DNA from 2 places in the Inquilinus sp. YAF38 genome. Region 1 is predicted to be linked to the other one. Evidence: riboswitches for the same ligand, from Rfam matches in the RefSeq annotation. Region 1 holds a riboswitch; the other holds the start of a gene.
The links. A riboswitch is a leader RNA that binds a small molecule or an ion and turns the genes downstream of it on or off. The one in region 1 is predicted to bind S-adenosylmethionine.

Region 2: another riboswitch for S-adenosylmethionine. It lies ahead of AB4Z01_RS26580 (hypothetical protein); the one in region 1 lies ahead of metZ (O-succinylhomoserine sulfhydrylase).

What each region holds. Positions count from the first base shown of each region.
Region 1 is NZ_JBFRCU010000022.1:46,578-51,770, forward strand. Features, by position in the region: gene AB4Z01_RS12590 (ABC transporter substrate-binding protein) at 1-1,029, shown strand, start outside; gene AB4Z01_RS12595 (ABC transporter permease) at 1,187-2,137, shown strand; gene AB4Z01_RS12600 (ABC transporter permease) at 2,134-3,000, shown strand; gene AB4Z01_RS12605 (GNAT family N-acetyltransferase) at 3,003-3,476, shown strand; SAM riboswitch at 3,548-3,624, shown strand; gene metZ (O-succinylhomoserine sulfhydrylase) at 3,668-4,876, shown strand; gene AB4Z01_RS12615 (SH3 domain-containing protein) at 4,983-5,193, shown strand, end outside.
Region 2 is NZ_JBFRCU010000074.1:20,454-25,646, reverse strand. Features, by position in the region: gene AB4Z01_RS26615 (DUF6065 family protein) at 1-6, opposite strand, end outside; gene AB4Z01_RS26610 (transporter substrate-binding domain-containing protein) at 55-828, shown strand; gene AB4Z01_RS26605 (hypothetical protein) at 869-1,099, opposite strand; gene AB4Z01_RS26600 (hypothetical protein) at 1,125-1,322, opposite strand; gene AB4Z01_RS26595 (cold-shock protein) at 1,428-1,637, opposite strand; gene AB4Z01_RS26590 (phosphotransferase family protein) at 1,851-2,612, opposite strand; gene coaA (type I pantothenate kinase) at 2,615-3,574, opposite strand; SAM-I-IV-variant riboswitch at 3,679-3,788, shown strand; gene AB4Z01_RS26580 (hypothetical protein) at 3,833-4,108, shown strand; gene phaC (class I poly(R)-hydroxyalkanoic acid synthase) at 4,235-5,193, opposite strand, start outside.

The DNA.
Region 1 (5,193 bases):
ATCGTGCCGGCCGCAGCCGCGACCGGCGGCATCGACCTGCAGCGCAAGACCGACGGCACCGGCCCGTTCACGCTGAAGGAATGGGTGCCCGACACCTATCTGCTGCTGGCGAAGGTGGACGGCTATTGGGAGCCCGGGCTGCCGAAGCTCGACGCGGTCAAGATCAACATCGTGCCGGAGGCCTCGACCCGGCAGGTCGGCCTGTCCGGCGGCACCTATCAGCTGCTGCCGAATGTCGACCCGGCCACGGCGGCGACGCTGCAGGGCACGCCCGGCGTCACCCTGCTGGAGACGACCGACCTGTCCTACACGCTGGTCGGCATGAACGTGTCGAAGCCGCCCTTCGACAACCCGAAGGTGCGCGAGGCGCTGAACACCGCGATCGACCGGTCGCAGATCGTCGAGGCCGCCTATTTCGGCAAGGGGCAGCCCGGCGGGCCGTTGTCGCCCGCGCTGAAAGACTGGGCGCTGCCGGTCTCGGACTTTCCCTGCTACGCCGCCGATCCGGAGAAGGCGAAGGCGCTGCTGGCCGAGGCCGGCGTCACCCTGCCGCTGAAGGCGGAGCTGAAGGTGCTGGGCTCGAACCAGCTGGTGGTCGACGTCTCCCAGGTGGTGCAGGCCCAGCTCAACGCCGCCGGCTTCGAGGTGGCGCTGAACGTGCAGGAGCAGGGCACCTTCATCCAGGACTGGCGCAACTCCAACTTCCAGCTCTTCGCCTCGATCAACGGCGGCGTCGCCGACCCGGACGGCTACCTGTTCCGCACCTTCCGCACCGGCGGCTCGACCAACGTGTTCAAGTACTCCGATGCCGAGGTCGACAAGCTGCTGGATGAGGGGCGGACGACGCTGGACCCGGCCAAGCGCAAGGCGATCTACGCCGACCTGCAGAAGCGCCTGGCCTGCGACGGACCGATCGCGCATCTGGCCTTCGGCCAGCTGTTCACCGCGGTGCGCGACGGCGTCACCGGCTACGAAATCACCGGCAACCGCTCCACCCGCTCGCTGCGGCAGACGGCGCTGGAGAAGTGAGGATGCACGGCGCTGCTCCCGTCTCTTTCCTGTCATCCTCGGGCTTGACCCGAGGATCCAGGGGCGGCTGGAGCGGCTCTCTGTGGCCCCTGGATTGCCGGGTCAAGCCCGGCAATGACAGGGAAAAAATGCCCTGCCATCGTCCTGGTGAGGCGCCATGGCCCGTTTCCTGACCGGGCGGCTGCTCGACCTGCTGGTGGTGCTGTTCGGAGTCTCGGTCGTCGCCTTCCTGATGATCCGGCTGATCCCGGGCGACGCGGTGCAGATCATGCTCGGCGCCAACAGCGAGGTGACGCCGGACCGGATCGAGGCGCTGCGCCAGCGCCTCGGCCTCGACCAGCCGCTGGTGACCCAGTATCTCGCCTGGCTCGGCGGCCTGCTGACCGGCGATCTCGGCACCAGCCTGTGGACCGGCCGGCCGGTCCTGGAGGAGATCACGGCCCGGATCGGCGTCACCATCGAGGTCACGCTGCTGGCGCTGGCCGTCTCGGTGGCGCTGGCGGTGCCGGCCGGCTGCCTGATGGCGTATTTCCGCAACTCCGCCCGCGACTACCTGGTGCGGGTGGTCACCATCGCCGGCGTCACCGTGCCGTCCTTCTGGCTCGGGGCCCTGCTGATCTACCTGTTCCACGGCGTGTTCCCGGCCTTCCCGGCGATCGGCTTCGTGGCGCTGGCCGACGACCCGGTCGGCAACCTGCAGCGCATGCTGCTGCCGACCATCGCCCTGGCCGTGCCGGTGCTGGCGTCGCTGTCGCGCATCGTCCGCTCGGCCATGCTCGACGCGCTGGGGCAGGACTACATCCGCACCGCCCGGGCCAAGGGGGTCAGTGAGCGGGCGGTGGTGTTCGACCACGCCTTCCGCAACGCCATGATCCCCTTCGTCACCGCGCTCGGCATCTCCGCCGGCTATCTGTTCGGCGGCGCCATCGTGGTCGAGCAGGTCTTCGCCCTGCCGGGCCTCGGCCGGCTGATGCTGGGCGCGATCGCGGAGCGCAACTACCCGCTGATCCAGGCGGCGATCCTGCTGGTCACCGCCGGATTCGTGGTCGTGAACTTCGTCACCGACATGCTTTACGCCGCGCTCGACCCGCGGATCGGCCTGCGATGACGGCACCCCTCCCGGAAACCCTGGCGCCGCCGTCGCGCCGCCGCATCCCGGCGCCGCGGCACCCGCTGGTCTGGATCGGCGGGGCGCTGGTGCTGCTGCAGGTCGGGGCGGCGCTGCTGGCGCCCTGGCTCGCGCCGGACGACCCGCTGGCCCAGCATGTGATCCGGCGGATGAAGCCACCCAGCGCCGCGGCCTGGCTCGGCACCGACCAGTTCGGGCGGGACGTGCTGTCGCGCATCCTCTACGGCTACCGCGCCTCGCTCGCCGCCTCGGCCAGCGCGGTGCTGCTGGCGCTGCTGGTCGGCGGCACCCTGGGCGTGGCCGCGGCCTTGCGTGGCGGCTGGCTCGACCGCGCCGGCATGCGGCTGATGGACATCCTGTTCGCCTTCCCGATCATCCTGCTGGCGATCGGCATCGTCGCCGTGCTGGGGCCGGGGGCGACCACCACGGCGCTGGCGATCGGCGTGGTCTACATCCCGGTCTTCGCCCGCCTCTTGCGCGGGCCGGCCCTGGTGGTGGCCGGCAGCCAGTACGTGCTCGGCGCCCGCGCCATCGGGGCGGGGGAGGGGCGGGTGCTGTGGCGCCACGTGCTGCCCAACCTGGCCAGCGTCATCCTGGTGCAGGCCAGCCTGGCCCTGTCCACCGCGATCCTGGTCGAGGCCTCGCTGTCCTTCCTGGGCCTCGGCACCCAGCCGCCGACGCCGTCGCTCGGCCGCATGCTGGCCGAGGCGCGGAGCTACCTGCTGCTGTCGCCCTGGGATTCGATCTTCTCCGGCCTTGCCATCCTGTTGGCGTCTTTCGGCTTCAACCTGCTGGGCGACGGGTTGCGCGACGCGCTCGATCCCAGGCTGCGGGGCAGTTGACGATGGGTGACATCAGGACGATGGCGGCGGTGACGGTCCGGCCGCCGGCGGCGGCGGACCTGCCGGCCGTGGCGCAGGTCGCCTGGCGCAGCACCCGCGCCGCCTTCGAGCACATCCTCCCGGCCGCGATCCTGGACCGCAAGCGGCCGGAGGATTTCGCCCGCCGCTTCGCCGCCCGGCTGCCCGACCTGCGTATCGCGGTCGACACCAAGGGCACGCCGCTCGGCTTCTCGCTGATGACCGGGTCGCATCTCGACATGCTGTTCGTCGACCCGGCGGCGCAGGGCCGGTCGGCCGGCACCGTCCTCCTGGCCGACGCCGTGGCGCGCGGGTGCCGGACGCTGGAGAGCTTCGCCCACAACCGGCTCGCCCGCGGCTTCTACGAGGCCCGCGGCTTCCGCCTCTGCCGCTCCTACCGCAGGCTGTATGAGGGCATCGAGATGCCCTTCGTGCTCTACGCCCTGGCCGAGGGATGACGGGCAGCGTTGCCGGAAACGCATTGCCCGATCGTCGTTTTGCCGATAAGTCTTGGGGCCGTCGTCCTCCCGGGCGGCCCCGTGGTGATTTGAGCCGACCGGCTTGCGGCCACGTTAAACTCCGCTAAAAGGTCGGTTGCGCGCAGGTCCCGCACGCACCGCCTCCCGGTCGGGTCGAGGAGGAGGTCGAGATGGATCGATACGAAGCCCCCAGCGAAGACGAATTCGGCCCCGAGACCGTGCTGGTCCGCGGCGGCACGCGACGAACGCCCTATGGCGAGACCTCCGAGGCGATCTTCCTGACCTCGGGCTTCGTCTATGACAGCGCGGCTGCGGCCGAGGCGCGCTTCACCGGCGACGATCCCGGCTTCGTCTATTCCCGCTACGGCAACCCGACGCTGGAGGTGCTGGAGACGCGCCTGGCCCTGCTGGAAGGGGCGGAGGGCTGTCACGTCACCGCCAGCGGCATGTCGGGGGTGTTCACCGCCCTGTTCTGCCATCTGCGCGGCGGCGACCATGTCGTGGCCAGCCGGGCGCTGTTCGGCTCCTGCTTCTTCATCCTCAACGTCATCCTGCCGCGCTACGGCATCACCACCACCTTCGTCGACGGCGCCGACCTCGCGGCCTGGGAGGCGGCGATGCGGCCGAACACCCGGGCGGTGTTCCTGGAGACGCCGGCCAACCCGACGCTCGATCTGGTCGACGTCGCCGCGGTGGCGAAGATCGCCCATGCCGCCGGCGCCAAGGTGTTCATCGACAACGTCTTTGCCACCCCGCTGGGACAGAAGCCGCTCGAGCTCGGCGCCGATGTGGTGATCTACTCCGCCACCAAGCACATCGACGGCCAGGGCCGGGTGCTGGGCGGCGCGGTCCTCGCCGACAAGAAGTTCCTGACCGACGACTTCCTGCCCTATTACCGGCACACCGGCCCGGCGCTGTCGCCGTTCAACGCCTGGGTGCTGGTGAAGGGGCTGGAGACGCTCGGGCTGCGGGTCGAGCGCCAGGTCGCCAGCGCCCACCGCCTGGCCCGGCTGGTCGAGGCGCATCCGGCCGCCCGTTCGGTGCGCTACCCTTGGCTGGAAAGCCATCCGCATCACGAACTGGCGAAGCGCCAGATGAAGAACGGCGGGACGCTGGTCTCCCTGGACCTCGGCAGCAAGGCGGCGGCCTTCGCCTTTCTCGACGCGCTGCAGCTGGTCGATATCTCGAACAATCTCGGCGACACCAAGTCGCTCGCCACCCACCCGACCACCACCACCCACCGGGCGATGGAGGCGGCGGACCGCGCCGCCATGGGCATCACCGACGGGCTGGTGCGGCTGTCGATCGGCCTCGAGGGCATCGAGGACCTGGAGCGCGACCTGTCCCGTGCCTTGGACGCGGCGAAGCACGCCGGCTGACGGTATGGGGGTGAGGCACGGCGCCGCGCCCCGCTCATCCGGCGACCGGATTCCGGCTCTGCCGCGTTGAGGCGGACGAAGGGGGATCTCGATCCCTGGAGTTCGCATGATGAGATGGAAGCTCGCCTTGGCCGCGATGGCCGGGCTGGCGCTGACGGCCCTGACGGCGACGGCCGCCGATGCCGCGCCGGGCTACACCACCGCCCCGGCCCGGCTGCGCGCCGGTCCGGGCGCCGACTACCCGACGGTGGCGCGGCTGCGGCCGGGCGTGCCGGTGCAGATCTTCGGCTGCGTCGATGGCTGGGCCTGGTGCGACA
Region 2 (5,193 bases), on a different contig from region 1:
TGGCATCCCATTCGTCCGACTAAGATCCCAGCCGAATCAGATCCGGGAGGAATCATGCGCCTGCTTGCCGCCGCCGCTCTGCTGCTCGTTCTGCCTGCCGCCGCGGCCGCGGCGGATCGCGTCGACACGCTCGACGCCGTGGCCAAGGCCGGAGTGCTGAAGGTCTGCACCACCGGCGACTACAAGCCCTTCACCTATCTCGACCCGGCCAAGGGCGAGTATGAGGGCATCGACATCGACATGGCCAAGGATCTGGCCGCCGCGCTCGGGGTGAAGGTGGAGTTCGTCAAGACCAGCTGGAAGACGCTGATGGCGGATTTCACCGGCGGCGCCTGCGACATGGCGATGGGCGGCATCAGCGTGAGCTTGCCGCGTCAGAAGCAAGCCTTCTTCAGCATCCCGATCGATGTCGACGGCAAGACGCCGATCACCCGGTGCGAGACTATCGACAAATTCCAGACGGTGGAGCAGATCGACCAGCCCGGCGTCAGGGTGATCGAGCCACCAGGGGGCACCAACGAGGCCTTCGTGCGCGAGAGAATCAAATCGGCGGAGATCACCATCTTCCCGGACAACACCAAGATCTTCGATGAGATCCTGGCCGGCCGGGCCGATGTGATGATCACCGATGCCAGCGAGACCCGGCTGCAGCAGAAGCTGCGCCCCGGCCTGTGCGCCGTGCATCCGGACCAGCCCTTCACCTTCGCCGAGAAGGCCTATCTGCTGCCGCGCGGCGACGTGGTGTTCAAGGCCTTCGTCGACCAGTGGCTGAATCTGCGCCTGAATGACGGCAGCCACGCAAAATTCAGCGCGACGTGGATGGGATGAGGTGGAGAGGCGGCGGCTCTCGGGCCGCCGCGCCGGTCGGCTATTGGCCGCGCAGGCGGGTCATGGTCTTGATCGGACCGCGGGGATTGCCGGACATCTCGGCGATCTTGCGGTCCTGGGCCTCGATGAACGCACGCACGGGGGCCTCGCCGTCCAGCCCATCGGCTTCGGCGCGCGGTACCTTGCGGTTCGAGCTCAGCGTGCCGTCCTGGTAGACGACGTTGAACAGCACGAAGGTGCTGTCATTGGATTGTTTCTTGCTCCGGGCCATGGTGGCACTCCGGTGACGGTTCGGGTCAGGACGACTCGGTCTGGTCGTCCTGGGGCGTGTCGCCGTCCTGGGGCATGTCGCCATCCTGGGGCGCGTCGCCATCCAGCCCGGCCTTGCGGCGGGCGCTCTCCTCCTCGCGCTTCTGCAGCTTCTCCTGCTTCTTCTGCTCCTTGGCGCGGTTGCGCTCGCTGCGCTGCTGATTGTAGTTCGGCTTGAACGGCATGACCGCCTCCCTCTGGCGCGACGCTTCCGCAGTATCGCAGGTCTGTCACAAGAAAAGGAGCGCCCGACGAGCGGGCGCTCCTGTTCCGCTCTGCAGCTCGAAGGCTCAGACGGCCTTCAGATTCTCCGCCGAGGTCTTGCCGCGCTTCGGGTCGCGCTGCTCCTCGTAGGAAATCTGCTGGCCTTCGTTCAGGCCACGCAGGCCGGCGCGCTCAACGGCCGAGATGTGGACGAACACGTCCGGGCCGCCGCTCTCCGGCTGAATGAAGCCGAAGCCTTTGGTGCTGTTGAACCACTTGACGGTGCCGATCGGCATCGCTTTCCTCCAACTAAGGGTCGCGCCGCACGAACTCGCACGACGCATCAGACGGTAACGGGGGAAGGCGAGGGATCCGCGGCCGCAAGGGCATGGCAGGCCGGCCGTCCGAACCAGAATGACCCTCTAAACATGGGGGAGGATGCGCGAATTGGCAAGTTCGACGACGAAATCGGCCGGAAACCCGCCGTTTGCCGCGGATTCGGCCGGGGGTCAGGGCGGTGATTCCGACCTAGCCATCGCCATCAGCGCCTTGATTTCGTCCGGCACACCCTCCACCAGGCGGGCGGCCGCGACCACGGGCAGCCACGCCAGGATCTGGTCCCGGCCCTCGCCCGCGGCGGCAGCATACGCGTCGACATAGGCTGCGGCCAGCGCCGGCGCGGCGGGATGGATCAGCACATAGGAGCGGCAGGCGTCGGCCGCCGGATCGCCGGCGCAGGCGTTGGGCCAGTCGACCACCACCTCGCGGCCGGGCGGGCCCAGGATGTTCCAGGGATGGAAATCGCCATGGCATAGCCGGTCGCCATCCGGCAGACCGGCGAGGGTGTCCAGCAGCCGGCGCGCGAGGGTCCGGCCCAGCATCCCGGCCGCACGGCCGATATTCGCCGCCAGCCGTGGCTTCAGGCCGGCGAGATGCGTGGCCGGGCGGCCGTGGATCTCCCGGTGCAGCCGGACCATCCGCTCCAGCCCGGCCACGGCCTCGCCAGGCCCGCGGAGGATGGCTTCGGCGAGGGGCGGGCCTTCGGCCCGGGTCATCGCGATGCCCCAGCGGCCGTCGGCCTGCCCGACGCCGCGGACCGACGGCACCGGCAGCCCGTGGGATTCGACCAGGGCCAGCACCGACGCCTCGTGCAGCGCCGCCAGCTTCGGCGCAGCCACCGTCGCCCGGTACAGCTTGACCACCCGATCGCCGGCGTCGAAGACCTCGGCCTCCTTGCCCGATCCGATCAGCGGTCCGAGGCGCAGGTCCATGGCTACATCCGGCGCAGGGCGACGGCGTCGACCGAATGATCGGCGGACTTGTGCAGCACCAACCGGGCGCGCTGCCGGGTCGGCAGGATGTTCTCGCGCAGGTTCACCCCGTTGATCTGGTCCCAGATCTCCCGGGCGGCGCGGCGGGCCTCGGCCTCCGGCAGGTCGCGCTGGTGATGGAAGTAGGAGGAAGGGTCCCGGAACGCGGTGCGCTGCAGCAGCAGGCGGCGCTCGACGAACCAGCGGGCGATGTCCTCCTCCTCGGCGTCGACATAGACCGAGAAATCGAAGAAGTCGGAGGTGACGACCGACGCCCCGGCCGGGGCCTGCAGCACGTTAAGCCCCTCGAAGACCAGGATGTCCGGCCGGCGGACCACCTGCTTCGCGCCGGGCAGGATGTCGTAGGCGAGGTGGGAATAGACGGGCGCCTCGACCTCCGGCCCGCCCGATTTCACCGCGGCCAGGAAGCCGATCATGCGGCGCAGATCGTAGCTCTCGGGGAAACCCTTGCGGCGCATCAGCCCACGCTCCTCCAGCACCGACTTCGGCCACAGGAAGCCGTCGGTGGTCACCAGCTCGACCCGCGGATGGTCGGGCCAGCGCGACAGCAGCAGGCGCAGCAGCCGGGCGAAGGTGCTCTTGCCGACGGCGACGCTGCCGGCGATGCCGATGATGTAGGGCGGGGGCGGGCCGGGCCGGCCGAGGAAGGCGTCCTGCACCCCGTCCAGCCGGCGGGCGGCGGCGACGTGCAGGTTCAGCAGGCGGGACAGCGGCAGCAGGATGTCGGCGACATCGGCCGGCGACACCGGCTCGTTCAGCCCGCGCAGCTCGGCCAACTCGGCCTCGGACAGCGCCATCGGCGTCGAGGCCCGCAGCGCCGCCCATTCGGCCCGGGTGAAGCGATCATAGGCGTTCGGCCGCGCCGCGAAGAGATCAGGCACCGGCCGGGAGGGATCGGACATCGCTGGCTCGCCGCTGGAGGACGGCCCAGGGTCGGACGATCCGGGGGGCGGAGGCAAGGGCACTCTATCCCTCTTGCGCCGCGCCGCGGCCCGCGCTAAACCCGGCCTCGCATCCAGAGCTGGGCTGACGCCCACGCCAACCTGCCTCCCGGGCAAGGTGGTGGCCTCTCGCAAGAGGGGCGATGCGGCCGGACCGGCAACCAAACGGGTCGAAAGCCGCGCGTCAGCCCTCCTCGCAACCGCGATGGAGGGTTTTTCATGTCTGCATACCAGTCCGCGGCGATCCCGCTGGCCCATCCCGGCGACACCGTCGAGCGGCTCGACGACCGCCTTTGTCCCCACTCGCGCGACCCGCAGCGGCGCGAGATCCTGTACGCCGTGGTGCATCGCGGCGCCGGGCCGTGGACCCATCTCTACCGCGTCGTCGTCACCGCCACGCTGCGGCCCGAGATCCATCTCGACCGGGTGCTGGAAGGCGATCGCCTGGCCGAGCTGCGGCGGGCTTATGCGGCGGTGGATGAGCTGGCGGCTTGAGGCGGAGCCGGCCCCCTCCCTCCTTGTCATGCCCGGGCTTGACCCGGGCATCCAGAAGGTCTCGACATCCTCTGGATTGCCGGGTCAAGCCCGGCAATGACAGTTAAGAGAGAGCGGTTTGGAGCCCTATGTCGCCCGCACGTAGCGCCCGGGGGCGTCCTCGATCGGGGACAACCCGCCGTCGCCCGGCTGGCGGGCCGGGACTTGGCCGCCGGTGTGGCGGGCGACCCATTTCTGCCATTCCGGCCACCACGAGCCCTCGACCTGCTCGGCGGCTTGGAGCCAAGCCTCCGGGGTCTTCGGCGTACGCGTGTTGACCCAGTGGCAGTACTTCTTCGCCGCCGGCGGGTTGACCACCCCGGCGATGTGGCCCGAGGCGCTGAGGCAGAAGCGCACCGGCCCGCCGAACAGCTGGGTCCCGGCATAGGTCGAGGCCCAGGGCGCGATGTGGTCGTCGCGTGTCGACAGCATGAAGGTCGGGGTCTTCACCGTGGTCAGGTCGATCGGCACCCCGGCCAGGGTGATGCCGCCGGGCTGCGCCAGCCGGTTCTCCTGATACATGTTGCGCAGGTAGAAGCTGTGCATCGCGGCCGGCATCCGGGTCGCGTCGCTGTTCCAGTACAAAAGGTCGAAGGGGAAGGGGTCCTTGCCCAGCAGGTAGTTGCTGACGACGAAGGACCAGATCAAGTCGTTGGCGCGCAGCAGGTTGAAGGTCGTGGCCATCGCCGAGCCTTCGAGATAGCCCTTGCCGGACATCTTCGTCTCGATCGTCCGCAGCTGCTCCTCGTCGACGAAGATGCCGAGCTCGCCCGGATCGGTGAAGTCGGTCAGCGTGGTCAGGTAGGTGGCGCTCTTGACCCGGTCCGCCTCGCCCTTGGCCGTCATCCAGGCCAGGGTGCAGGCCAGCAGCGTGCCGCCGAGGCAATAGCCGATGACGTTGACCTCGCGCTCGCCGGTCGCCTGCTCGATCGCGCCGAGCGCCGCCAGTGACCCTTCCAGCATGTAGTCGGCGAAGCTCTTGTCCGCCAGCTGCCCGTCCGGGTTGACCCAGGAGACGACAAAGACGGTGTGGCCCTGCTCGACCG